DNA from 2 places in the Ruminococcus sp. RTP21358st1_G6_RTP21358_211008 genome. Region 2 is predicted to be linked to the other one. Evidence: predicted binding sites of a transcription regulator. Region 2 holds the regulator's gene; the other holds the start of a gene.
What was found. Region 2 encodes NrdR, which represses ribonucleotide reductase genes. Its sites were predicted from a motif close to CACNANATNTNGTG; they were not measured.
Positions count from the first base shown of each region.

Region 1: nrdD (anaerobic ribonucleoside-triphosphate reductase) is a predicted target of NrdR. The motif match lies at 3,353-3,366, and genes of this name have one in related genera.

Region 1 covers NZ_JBDGDM010000002.1:81,495-87,075, reverse strand. Annotated here, with positions in the region: gene AB5Z12_RS01220 (hypothetical protein) at 1-270, shown strand, start outside; gene nrdG (anaerobic ribonucleoside-triphosphate reductase activating protein) at 383-892, opposite strand; gene nrdD (anaerobic ribonucleoside-triphosphate reductase) at 1,119-3,308, opposite strand; gene AB5Z12_RS01205 (carbohydrate ABC transporter permease) at 3,741-4,604, opposite strand; gene AB5Z12_RS01200 (carbohydrate ABC transporter permease) at 4,606-5,484, opposite strand.
Region 2 covers NZ_JBDGDM010000061.1:12,862-18,442, forward strand. Annotated here, with positions in the region: gene AB5Z12_RS18260 (aminotransferase class I/II-fold pyridoxal phosphate-dependent enzyme) at 1-919, opposite strand, end outside; gene gdhA (NADP-specific glutamate dehydrogenase) at 1,142-2,476, shown strand; gene nrdR (transcriptional regulator NrdR) at 2,588-3,037, opposite strand; gene AB5Z12_RS18275 (PRC-barrel domain-containing protein) at 3,239-3,496, shown strand; gene sigG (RNA polymerase sporulation sigma factor SigG) at 3,641-4,420, shown strand; partial or broken gene AB5Z12_RS18285 (DUF6783 domain-containing protein) at 4,521-4,628, opposite strand; partial or broken gene AB5Z12_RS18290 (DUF6783 domain-containing protein) at 4,605-4,655, shown strand; gene pap (polyphosphate:AMP phosphotransferase) at 4,685-5,581, opposite strand, start outside.

The DNA.
Region 1 (5,581 bases), on a different contig from region 2:
AAAGCGAAAGCAACAAAGGGCAAGATCACTGTCAGCTGGAAGAAAGTAACAGGAGCTACCGGATATCAGGTATACCGTTCCACTAAGAAAGGTTCCGGATATAAACTGGTAGGAACTATTACAAAAGGCTCCACAGTGAAATACGTTGACAAGAGCTCCAAGAAGGCTGGAACCAAGTATTATTACAAAGTACGCGCCGTTGGAAACAACGAAGCAGGTGTTCCAATCTATTCTTCTTACAGCACACCGAAATATGCGAAAGCAAAATAAATAAAGTGTAATAAAATCCCCCTCCTGTCAGATAGGAGGGGGATTTTTGACTACCCGGATGTAAAAACTTATGTAACTATTTGAATGCAGATATAAGAAAAGAAGACCCGTATCACAGGCCTTCTTTAATAAGCTTACCATCCTTTAAATGCAGAATCCGCTGATTGCTGCTCCCTCTGAACTGAAGGGAGAGGTTTTTCAATTCCTGGATAAACTCTCCGTCTACCAGAACGTCGATGCAGGAGAGCATCCGGTCTGTAAAAGGCGTGTAGACCTTACCTCCGGGAACCATATCTTTGTCAAAAAGATATCCACTGTAACACCAGATGGATTTATCCGGAAAGGTACGCCTGATCTCTTCAAGAAGCTCTGCCAGCACAGGCTGGTTCTCTGGCTCAAATGGCTCTCCTCCAAGTAAGGAGAAACCCTCTATATAAGAAGGAGCAAGCAGCTCCAGGATCTTATCCTGTGTCTCCTGGGTAAATGGCTTACCGTAGTTAAAATCCCACGTAGGTGCGTTAAAACAGCCCTTACAGTGGTGCCTGCAGCCGGATACGAACAGGCTTACACGCACGCCTGTGCCGTCTGCAATGTCGTAGGATTTAATGTTTCCGTAGTTCATAACTGATTCCTCTTTTCCTCCTGTGCCTGATAATCAAATGCACACATCTTGCAGAAAGCCTTTTTCAAACAAGATTCAGGACTTTCATAGTAAAATACCATTATGCAAAAAAAATCCGGACAGAAATCAAAATTATGAAATTCAGAAAACTGTCCGGAGTGTTATTGTTCAGTGGTAACGTTATATAAGGTTCTGTAAACGTAGAAAACCCGGGAACCATTACTTGTTACAGATGTAATACACGATCCTTGATCTCCTGGGTACGTCCCTGGTTCCAGAACTGGGTACCGATGTATCCGCAGGTTCTTCTGGCAACGCTCATCTTGTCCTGATTGCGGTTACCGCAGTTCGGGCATTCCCAGATCAGCTTGCCGTTCTCGTCTTCTTTGATCTGGATCTCTCCGTCATATCCGCAGACATCACAGAAATCACTCTTGGTATTCAGCTCTGCATACATGATGTTATCATAGATAAACTTCATAACAGAGAGAACTGCCGGGATATTCTGCTTCATATTCGGAACTTCCACGTAGCTGATGGCTCCTCCTGGAGAAAGCTTCTGGAATTCAGATTCGAATTTCAGCTTGGAGAATGCGTCAATCTCCTCAGTAACGTGAACGTGATAGCTGTTTGTAATATAATTCTTATCCGTAACTCCTGGAATGATGCCAAAACGCTTCTGAAGACATTTGGAAAACTTGTATGTGGTGGATTCCATCGGAGTGCCATATACAGAGTAGCTGATGTTCTCAGCTGCCTTCCACTGGGCACATTTGTCATTAAGGCGCTGCATAACCTTCAGCGCAAACGGACGAACCTCAGGGTCTGTATGAGGCTTTCCGTACATTCTCATGCACATCTCATGGAGACCTGCATATCCAAGTGAGATCGTAGAATAGCCGTCATAAAGAAGCTTGTCAATGGTCTCACCCTTCTTAAGCCGTGCAAGAGCACCATACTGCCACAGGATCGGGGCAACATCGGAAACTGTGCCAAGAAGACGCTCATGTCTGCAGCGGAGTGCTCTGTGGCAAAGCTCCAGGCGCTCCTCCAGAATCTCCCAGAATTTATCAAAATCGCCGTCTGAGGAGCAGGCTACATCTACAAGGTTAATGGTAACAACACCCTGGTTAAAACGGCCGTAGAACTTGTAAGAACCGTCCGGGTTCTTCTGCTTCTCCTCAACGGTAAGGAAAGAACGGCATCCCATGCAGGTGTAAACATTGCCATTTTTTAACTGGCGCATGATCTTGGCTGAGATGTAATCCGGAACCATACGCTTGGCAGTACATTTCGCTGCAAGCTCTGTGAGGTACCAGTATTTGGAATCCTCGTGGATATTATCCTCATCCAGCACGTAGATCAGCTTCGGGAATGCAGGTGTGATCCACGCACCACGCTCGTTCTTAACACCCTGCATACGCTGCTTCATAACTTCCTCGATGATCAGTGCAAGGTCATCACGGGTGCGTCCCTCTGGAACTTCATCGAGATACATGAAAATCGTTACAAATGGTGCCTGTCCGTTGCAGGTCATAAGAGTGATCAGCTGGTACTGGATCGTCTGGATACCACTCTGGATCTCATCCTTCAGTCTGCGTTCCGATACCTTCTGGATGATCTCATCATCAAGAGGCTCACCACAGGCCTTACGTTCCTCGATTACCTTGTTGCGGATCTTCTGGCGGCTGATGTCTACAAAAGGAGCCAGATGGGCGAGAGAGAAAGACTGTCCGCCGTACTGATTGCTGGCTACCTGTGCAACGATCTGTGTGGTAACGTTACATGCGGTAAAGAAGCTGTGAGGCTTCTCAATTAGTGTCTGGCTGATAACCGTGCCATTCTGGAGCATATCCTGCAGATTGATCAGGTCACAGTTGTGCTCACGCTGTGCGTAGTAATCGGAATCATGGAAATGAATGATTCCCTCGTCGTGAGCCTTTACGATCTCCTCAGGAAGTAGAACACGCATGGTCAGATCCTTGCTGACCTCGCCTGCCATGTAATCACGCTGGGTAGAGTTAATAGTAGGGTTCTTATTGGAGTTCTCCTGCTTGGCATTCTCATTAATCTGGTCAAGAAGAGCAAGGATGCTGTCGTCTGTGGTATTGGACTTGCGGGTAAGCTCTCTCTTGTAGCGATAGCGCACATACTTCTGTGCAACTTCATAACCGCGCATCTCCATAATGCCGGTCTCTACCATATCCTGAATATCTTCCACATTGACAGCGTGGGAGGATTCAAGGGCACGGGTGGCAATCATATCAGCAAGCGCTGTGATCTGGTAATGACTCAGCCTGTGAAGCTTGGAAACCTCCTCATTCGCTTTTTCAACGGCGTTGATGATCTTCGCCTTATCAAAAATAACTTCCACGCCATTTCGTTTAATGACGTTTGCATTGACCTCGGTACTCATTCTTTCAAATCCCTCCATATATTGTGTTTAAATCTTTAATTACATACTAGATGTTGTGCACTATCAATATTACAGTATTCTACAGAAAAGTCAAGGTCAAAACCATTGATTTTAAAAATCTGTGAAATGTGCTGAATTTTCGTCAGCAGGACAGAAGAATCATTCGGTGATCTCCTGTATAGAGTTCCTGAAATGTGCGGAATCATCGGGGTTATTCCGTATGTGAAATTTTACCGTACACAATAAAACAGTTACTGGATGACCAGTAACATGCTTTGTATGATTTCGCGCCGCAGCTGTGAACAATGTTCACAAAAACACCTGGCGGAATACTGCCTTCTGAATAGTTACGGGGCATGAACAAAGGGCTGCCCTGGGCAACCCTTTCTCGCGTCCGCATCTTTCTCTATTATACTTGGAAAAAAATAAAAATCAACCCTTGACACCACCAGAAGTGAGTCCTCCAACCAGATTTTTTTCGATTCCGACGAACAGAATTACAACTGGAACGATTGCATAGAGGGAAGCAGCAAACAGATACTGCCACTCGATCATATTATAACCGTTGAAAATGTTGATACCAACGGTGAGAGGCTTGAAGGTATCGGTAGAGATCAGTGTCAGTGCCACTGTATATTCGTTCCAGGCGTTGATAAATACGAAAATAAGCGCTGTAACGATACCAGGTGCAGCAACAGGCAGAAGGATCCTTAAAAGGGCATGTACGCGGTTACAGCCGTCAATAGTGGCAGCCTGCTCCATCTCAGGGGAGATGCTCAGGAAAGTACCGCGGAGCAGCCAGATAGCAAATGCCTGGTTAAATGCTGCGTTGATAAAGATCAAGCCGATAATGCTGTTGGTAAGATGGAACGCCATCATAACCTTGTAGATACCGATGAGAAGTACAACCGGTGCGAACATCTGGGAGACAATAACAAATCCCAGAAAAGCAGTCTGGCCTTTGAATTTCATTCTGGACAGGGCATAAGCAGCTGGAATACCGCAGACCATAGCCAGAAGAGTGGAGCCTCCTGCGATCACAATGGAGTTCATCATGTAATTGCTCATGGGAGCCAGCTTCCATACGTCTGTGAAGTTGGACCAGATGGCCTCAACTGGGAAAATAGTTCCATTCATGGAAAAGATTTCCGCACGGCTTTTGAGAGCAGTACATACAGTTACAAAATATGGGTATAAAGTTATCAGACAGATGGCGATAATCACTACATAGAGCAATACACGCAAAACTGTGTTTCTGGTATTTTTTTTCTTAACTGAAGCATTGGTGTTTGCCATATTATTCGTCTCCTTTCTTCAGTACGGAAACCATGTACAGGCTGGCGCAGAAAAGAAGGATCAGGAAGCCGATAACAGATACGGCTGCTGCCTGTCCCTGTTTGCCGTTGTAGAAGGCCAGTTTGTACAGATAGGTAACCAGGGTGTCGGTACGGTTGGCAGGGTCACCCTTGGTTATGGTCCATATGATCGGAAAAGAGTTAAATACGTAGATAATGTTCAGGATGGTACTGATGGTAAGATTCGGACGTACCAGCGGGATGGTGATCTGGAACATTTTCTGCCAGTAGCTGGCTCCGTCTACGGCTGCTGCCTCATAATAGCTGGCATCAATACTCTGCAGACCGGAAAGTACGGTAAAGGTTACAAATGGAATGGTAACAAAAATACCGCAGGCAATTTCCCAGGCGAAATAAGCACCGGCAGTAGGAGTCCAGTTCACAGCGTGGTCAATAATACCAAGCTTCATCAACAGTGTATTTAAGGTACCATAATCTGTGTCGATGATGAATTTCCAGATGCTCGCCTGAACGATCAGGGTTGTAGCCCATGGGAAAACAACAACGGCACGTGCAAGCTTACGGCCTTTAAATTCATTGTTGAGGAGGATCGCAAGGATAAATCCAAGGAGTGTGGAGATGCCGACTACAGCAACGGTCCACACAAGGGTGTTTTTCAGCACCATGGCAAAAACAGGGCTGCTTGTTACCTTGCGGAAATTTTCCAATCCGGCGAAGCCTTTGATCAGACCAGCTTTGCTGACGTCGCTTAAGGCCATACGGAATACAAAGATAATAGGAACCAGGATGAAAATTGCCATGAGAAGGACACTTGGCAGGATCCATATATATGGTTCCACTTTTTTGAATTTTTTCTTCACAGGGATACCTCTCTTTTTATAAAAATAACGTTGACGCTGCGCTGACAAGCACAAGAAGCGGCGTTTGCTACGCAAACTTAAAAATGGACCGGACCTG
Region 2 (5,581 bases):
AAACTCTTCCGCCTGGCTGAATGTACTCATTTACACTCTGGTATCCGCCAAGTGCAGTCTGTACAATGGACTGGGCCGGAACATTGGAGCAAAGACGCATGGAGGAAAGCATGTTAATACCTTCAATATACCCCTTCGCCTTATTCTTGGCACCACTTAAGATCATCCATCCAATACGGAAACCAGCGATCATATGGGACTTGGAAAGTCCGGAAAAAGTAACGCAGAATACGTCTGGTGCAAGGGATGCAATAGAAGTATGCTTATAGCCATCCATGATCAGACGGTCGTATATCTCATCTGAAAAAATGATCAGCTCGTGCTCTCTTGCGATCTGCACGATCTGCTCCAGGATCTCCTTAGGATAAACTGCTCCTGTAGGGTTATTCGGATTAATGATAACAATCGCTTTGGTCTTGTCTGTGATCTTGCTCTTAATATCATCAATGTCCGGATACCATTCAGACTGCTCATCACAAATATAATGAACTACATTTCCACCTGCCAGAGTCGCAGTAGCTGTCCACAAAGGATAATCCGGTGCAGGGATCAGAATCTCATCCCCGTTATCCAGAAGTGCCTGCATGCAGAGATTGATCAGCTCACTGACACCATTACCTGTATAAATATCACTCATGGTAACCCCGGGAATTCCTCGAAGCTGGGCATACTGCATAATGGCCTTTCTTGCAGAAAAGATTCCTTTGGAATCGGAATATCCCTGAGAGGTACGAATATTGCTCAGCATGTCCAGAATTACTTCCTGCGGTGCAGAAAATCCAAATGGATATGGATTGCCGATATTCAGCTTCAGAATCTCCATTCCATCCTCTTCCATTCTGGCCGCTTCATCCACTACCGGTCCTCGCACATCATAAAGTACGTTATCCAGTTTACTGGACTTCTCGAATGTTTTCATTTATTTCACTCCTCATCTTACTACTTATGTCCGGCATATCTGTCTTTTTCCTGCTCCGGCATAATGTATTTCTTGCTATCTATCATCTCATATTTGGCTCATTTTCGCAAGCCTTAATGAAATTTTTGGAAATATGAAAAAAACTCTTTTCATTTTTAGCACTTTAGTGTATAATAGCGTCGTTAAAAAATTTTACACCTATCTGGATGAGGAGGAATTACAATGTCTTACACAGAAGAAGTATACGAAAGAGTCGTAGCACAGAATCCAGGTGAGCCTGAATTTCACCAGGCAGTAAAGGAAGTTCTGGATTCCCTGAAGGTCGTAATTGACAAAAATGAAGAAGAATACCGCAGCATGTCCCTTCTGGAGCGCCTTGTAGAGCCGGAAAGAATCATTTCCTTCCGCGTTCCGTGGGTAGATGACAAGGGCGTTGTTCAGGTAAACAAGGGATATCGTGTACAGTTTAACAGCGCTATCGGACCTTATAAGGGTGGTCTTCGTTTCCATCCGTCAGTAAACCAGGGTATCTTAAAATTCCTTGGATTTGAGCAGACATTTAAGAACTCCCTTACCGGACTTCCAATCGGTGGTGGTAAAGGTGGTTCCAACTTTGACCCGAAAGGCAAATCTGACAGAGAGGTTATGGCATTCTGCCAGAGCTTCATGACAGAGCTTTCCAAATATATCGGTGCTGACACTGATGTTCCGGCAGGTGATATCGGTGTAGGCGGACGTGAGATCGGTTATTTATTCGGACAGTACAAGAGAATCCGCGGATTATACGAGGGTGTTCTCACAGGTAAAGGACTTACCTACGGCGGATCTCTGATCCGTACACAGGCTACCGGATATGGTGTTGTTTATATGCTTGACGAGATCATGAAAGCACATAACGATTCTATTGATGGAAAGACATTCATCGTAACAGGATCCGGAAACGTTGCAATCTATGCTGTAGAGAAAGCTCAGCAGCTTGGCGGCAAGGTTGTTGCTATGTGTGACTCCAACGGATATATTTATGATCCAGAAGGAATCAAGCTTGACATTGTGAAAGATATCAAAGAAGTAAAACGTGGACGTATCAAAGAGTACGCAGACCGTGTTGAGGGTGCTTCTTACACAGAAGGTACCGGAATCTGGAACATCAAATGTGATGTATACCTTCCATGTGCTACCCAGAACGAGCTTGCTCTTGATGGTGCTAAGACACTTGTTGCAAACGGCTGCAAATATGTAGTTGAGGGTGCGAACATGCCTACTACTCTTGATGCTACAACTTATCTCCAGGAGAACGGTGTTCTGTTCATGCCTGGTAAAGCAGCTAACGCTGGTGGTGTTGCTACTTCTGCTCTTGAGATGAGCCAGAACTCCATGAGACTTTCCTGGACAGCAGAGGAAGTTGATGCGAAGCTTCATGGAATCATGGTAGACATCTTCCACAAAGCTGATGACGCTGCTAAGCGTTATGGTATGAAAGACAACTATGTTGCCGGTGCTAACATCGCCGGATTTGAGAAAGTTGTAGATGCTATGAAAGCTCAGGGCATCTGCTGATTCTCTGTCATCTGAAGTTTCAAAAAGACAGGTCCGCTGCGGCCTGTCTTTTTTATTCCATTTAATACTTGTTTATACAGAAAAAATCCCCGCTCTCTGGCGAGGATTTTTCTAATTTAAAAATTTCTTTAATTCATCCATAAAGGTACTGACATCTTTAAACTCCCGATACACAGAAGCGAATCGCACATACGCCACCGAATCCAGATCTTTTAAATGGCTCATCACGATTTCTCCGATTTTCGTGCTGGAGATTTCTTTATCTTCGGCATTGAAGATGTCGCCTTCTATGGCATCGATCATGGTTTCCAGCTTATCGCTGGCAATGGGACGTTTGTAGCAGGCGCGGCGGACACCGTTGATCAGTTTATTGCGGTCGTACTGCTCACGGTTCAGATTCTTCTTGATTACGGTTAACGGGATTGTCTCCACATTCTCATAAGTGGTAAATCTTCTTCCACAGGAATCGCACAGTCTTCTGCGTCTTATGGAATTGGTCTCTTCCACTGGTCTTGAATCTACTACTCTTGTATTATCCTGATTACAGTATGGACATCTCATGTATTTATTTCCCCTTCCTCATGTCTCCCCTTCTGCCATACAATCTGGGCAGCAGACTTTCCTCTTTTCTGTTCGCTCAGTAACATAAAACGGACTGAATTACCTATTTCTTATTATACTTTAATCATAGAAAGTATGTCAATAAACTCCATACATATTTTCAGACTTTTTGCATAATATCATAAAAAACAGGTGCTTTTCATGCGTATTTGCGAATTAAAGCAAAAAGAAGTGATCAATATCTGTACCTGCCGTACACTTGGCTGTCCGGTGGATGTGGAATTTAACTGTGAAACCGGATGTATTACCGCCCTTGTGGTTCCCGGACCTGGCAGTTTCTGCTTTTGTTTCTGGGGAGCCGGAAGTGAATATATAATTCCATGGAATTGTATCCGGCAGATCGGAGATGACATTATCCTGGTAGAAATTGATGAAAAGTATTGCTGTAAAAAGGCTTAATTCTATTTTCCCAATTGTCAAGGGGCAATAATTTTTATATTTTCCCGAAAAAAGAATATTTATCCTCCCACGTGAGAATCATTGTTACTGTTCACTTCGTTCTCAGCAGCACGCTTCGCGATGCACAAAAGGAGGATTCAAATAATGGCACTTAACAAAGTTGAAATTTGCGGAGTCAATACATCGAAGCTTCCGGTACTGAAGGCAGAAGAAAAAGAAGAGCTTTTTCGCAGGATCAAGGAGGGTGATGAAGAAGCCAGGGAACTTTATATCAAAGGAAATCTGAGGCTGGTTCTCAGCGTGATCAAGCGTTTTTCCAACAGCAGCGAAAATATGGACGATCTTTTTCAGATTGGCTGCATTGGACTTATAAAAGCAATTGATAATTTTGACACTACATTGAATGTAAAATTTTCCACTTATGCAGTGCCTATGATCATTGGAGAGATACGAAGGTATCTTCGTGACAATAACAGTATCCGGGTGAGCCGGTCGCTGCGGGATATTGCTTATCGTGCTATCTATGCAAAAGAAACTTATATGAAAACAAATCTGAGGGAGCCTACCATTGCGGAAATTGCCAGCGAAATAGGGATAAATAAAGAGATGATCGTATATGCTATGGATGCGATACAGAATCCGGTGTCGCTTTTTGAACCGGTTTATACGGAAGGCGGGGATACGCTTTATGTGATGGACCAGATCAGCGATAAAAAAAACAAGGAGGAGACCTGGGTGGAAAATCTGTCCCTCCGGGAAGCTATAAACCGGCTGAATAAGCGGGAACGGCATATTATTGATCTGCGTTTTTACGAGGGCAAAACCCAGATGGAGGTAGCCCAGGAAATCGGAATTTCCCAGGCACAGGTCAGCCGGTTGGAAAAGAATGCACTTAAAACCATGCGGAATTATCTGAGAGCGTGACGGAAATCATGGATCCCGGCATCACGAAATCCGCCCCTTACATGATCTGCTGCATGAATATATTGCAAAATCGCTGGTTGTTGGCCAGCGATTTTGCTTATTATGCTTCTATTCCAGAATACGTTTGAAAAAGGCCTTCTGCAAGATGTGCGTCACAATTTGTGGGAGATTTTGTCCGGATGAGGGCGCCGTAGCGGGCTACGGCAACCGAATTCGGGCAAAATATACCGCAAAGTGGGGCGTGCAGATTGCGGGAATGATTTTTCAAGTACGCTCTAATGCCTTTTCCAATTCTTTTATTACAATCTTAAGAGCTTTAATTCTCGCATACTTCTTGTCTACAGATTCCAGGATATGCCATGGTGCATAGGTGGTGCTTGTCTTGGCAAGCATTTCATCTACAGCACATTCATAAGCATCCCATTTTTCGCGGTTGCGCCAGTCTTCGTCGGTGATCTTCCACTGTTTTTCAGGATTGTTCTGACGGTCGGTGAAGCGGGCCAGCTGGGTGTCTTTGTCGATCTGGACCCAGAATTTGATAATCACGGCACCCCAGTCGGACAGTTCCTTCTCGAATTCATTAATCTCGTTGTAAGCACGTTTCCAGTCGTTCTCGCTGCAGAAGCCTTCCAGACGCTCTACCATTACGCGGCCGTACCAGGTGCGGTCGAAGATGGCAATGTGACCGTCTTTGGGCAATCTGGTCCAGAAGCGCCAGAGGTAATGACGCGCCTTTTCGTGAGGTTCCGGGCTGGCGATTGGATGGACCTCAAAGCCACGGGGATCAAGGGCTTCTGTGATCCGCTTAATATTACCTCCTTTTCCGGCTGCGTCCCAGCCTTCATAAGTAATGATCACCGGCACACGCTTGCGGTACAGACGGTTATGCAGTTCGCCCAGCTTCTTCTGGAGATGCTTCAGCTCTTTCTTGTATTCTTCATCCTCGATCACCTTGTCTGTCAATTCGATTTCCGAAAGCTTCGGCATTTTCTCAAGCGAAAAAATGTTTGGGAGAAGCGGTGCGCTGTGTGTGCTGTTCTGCAAAGCTACCTCAATGTTATTTACCATTATTTCAAGAACCTGAAGTTCTACGAAGTTGCGGTCTTTTGCATCAATAATATACCATGGTGCAATAGAAGTATTCGTGTCTGTCAGGTAGCG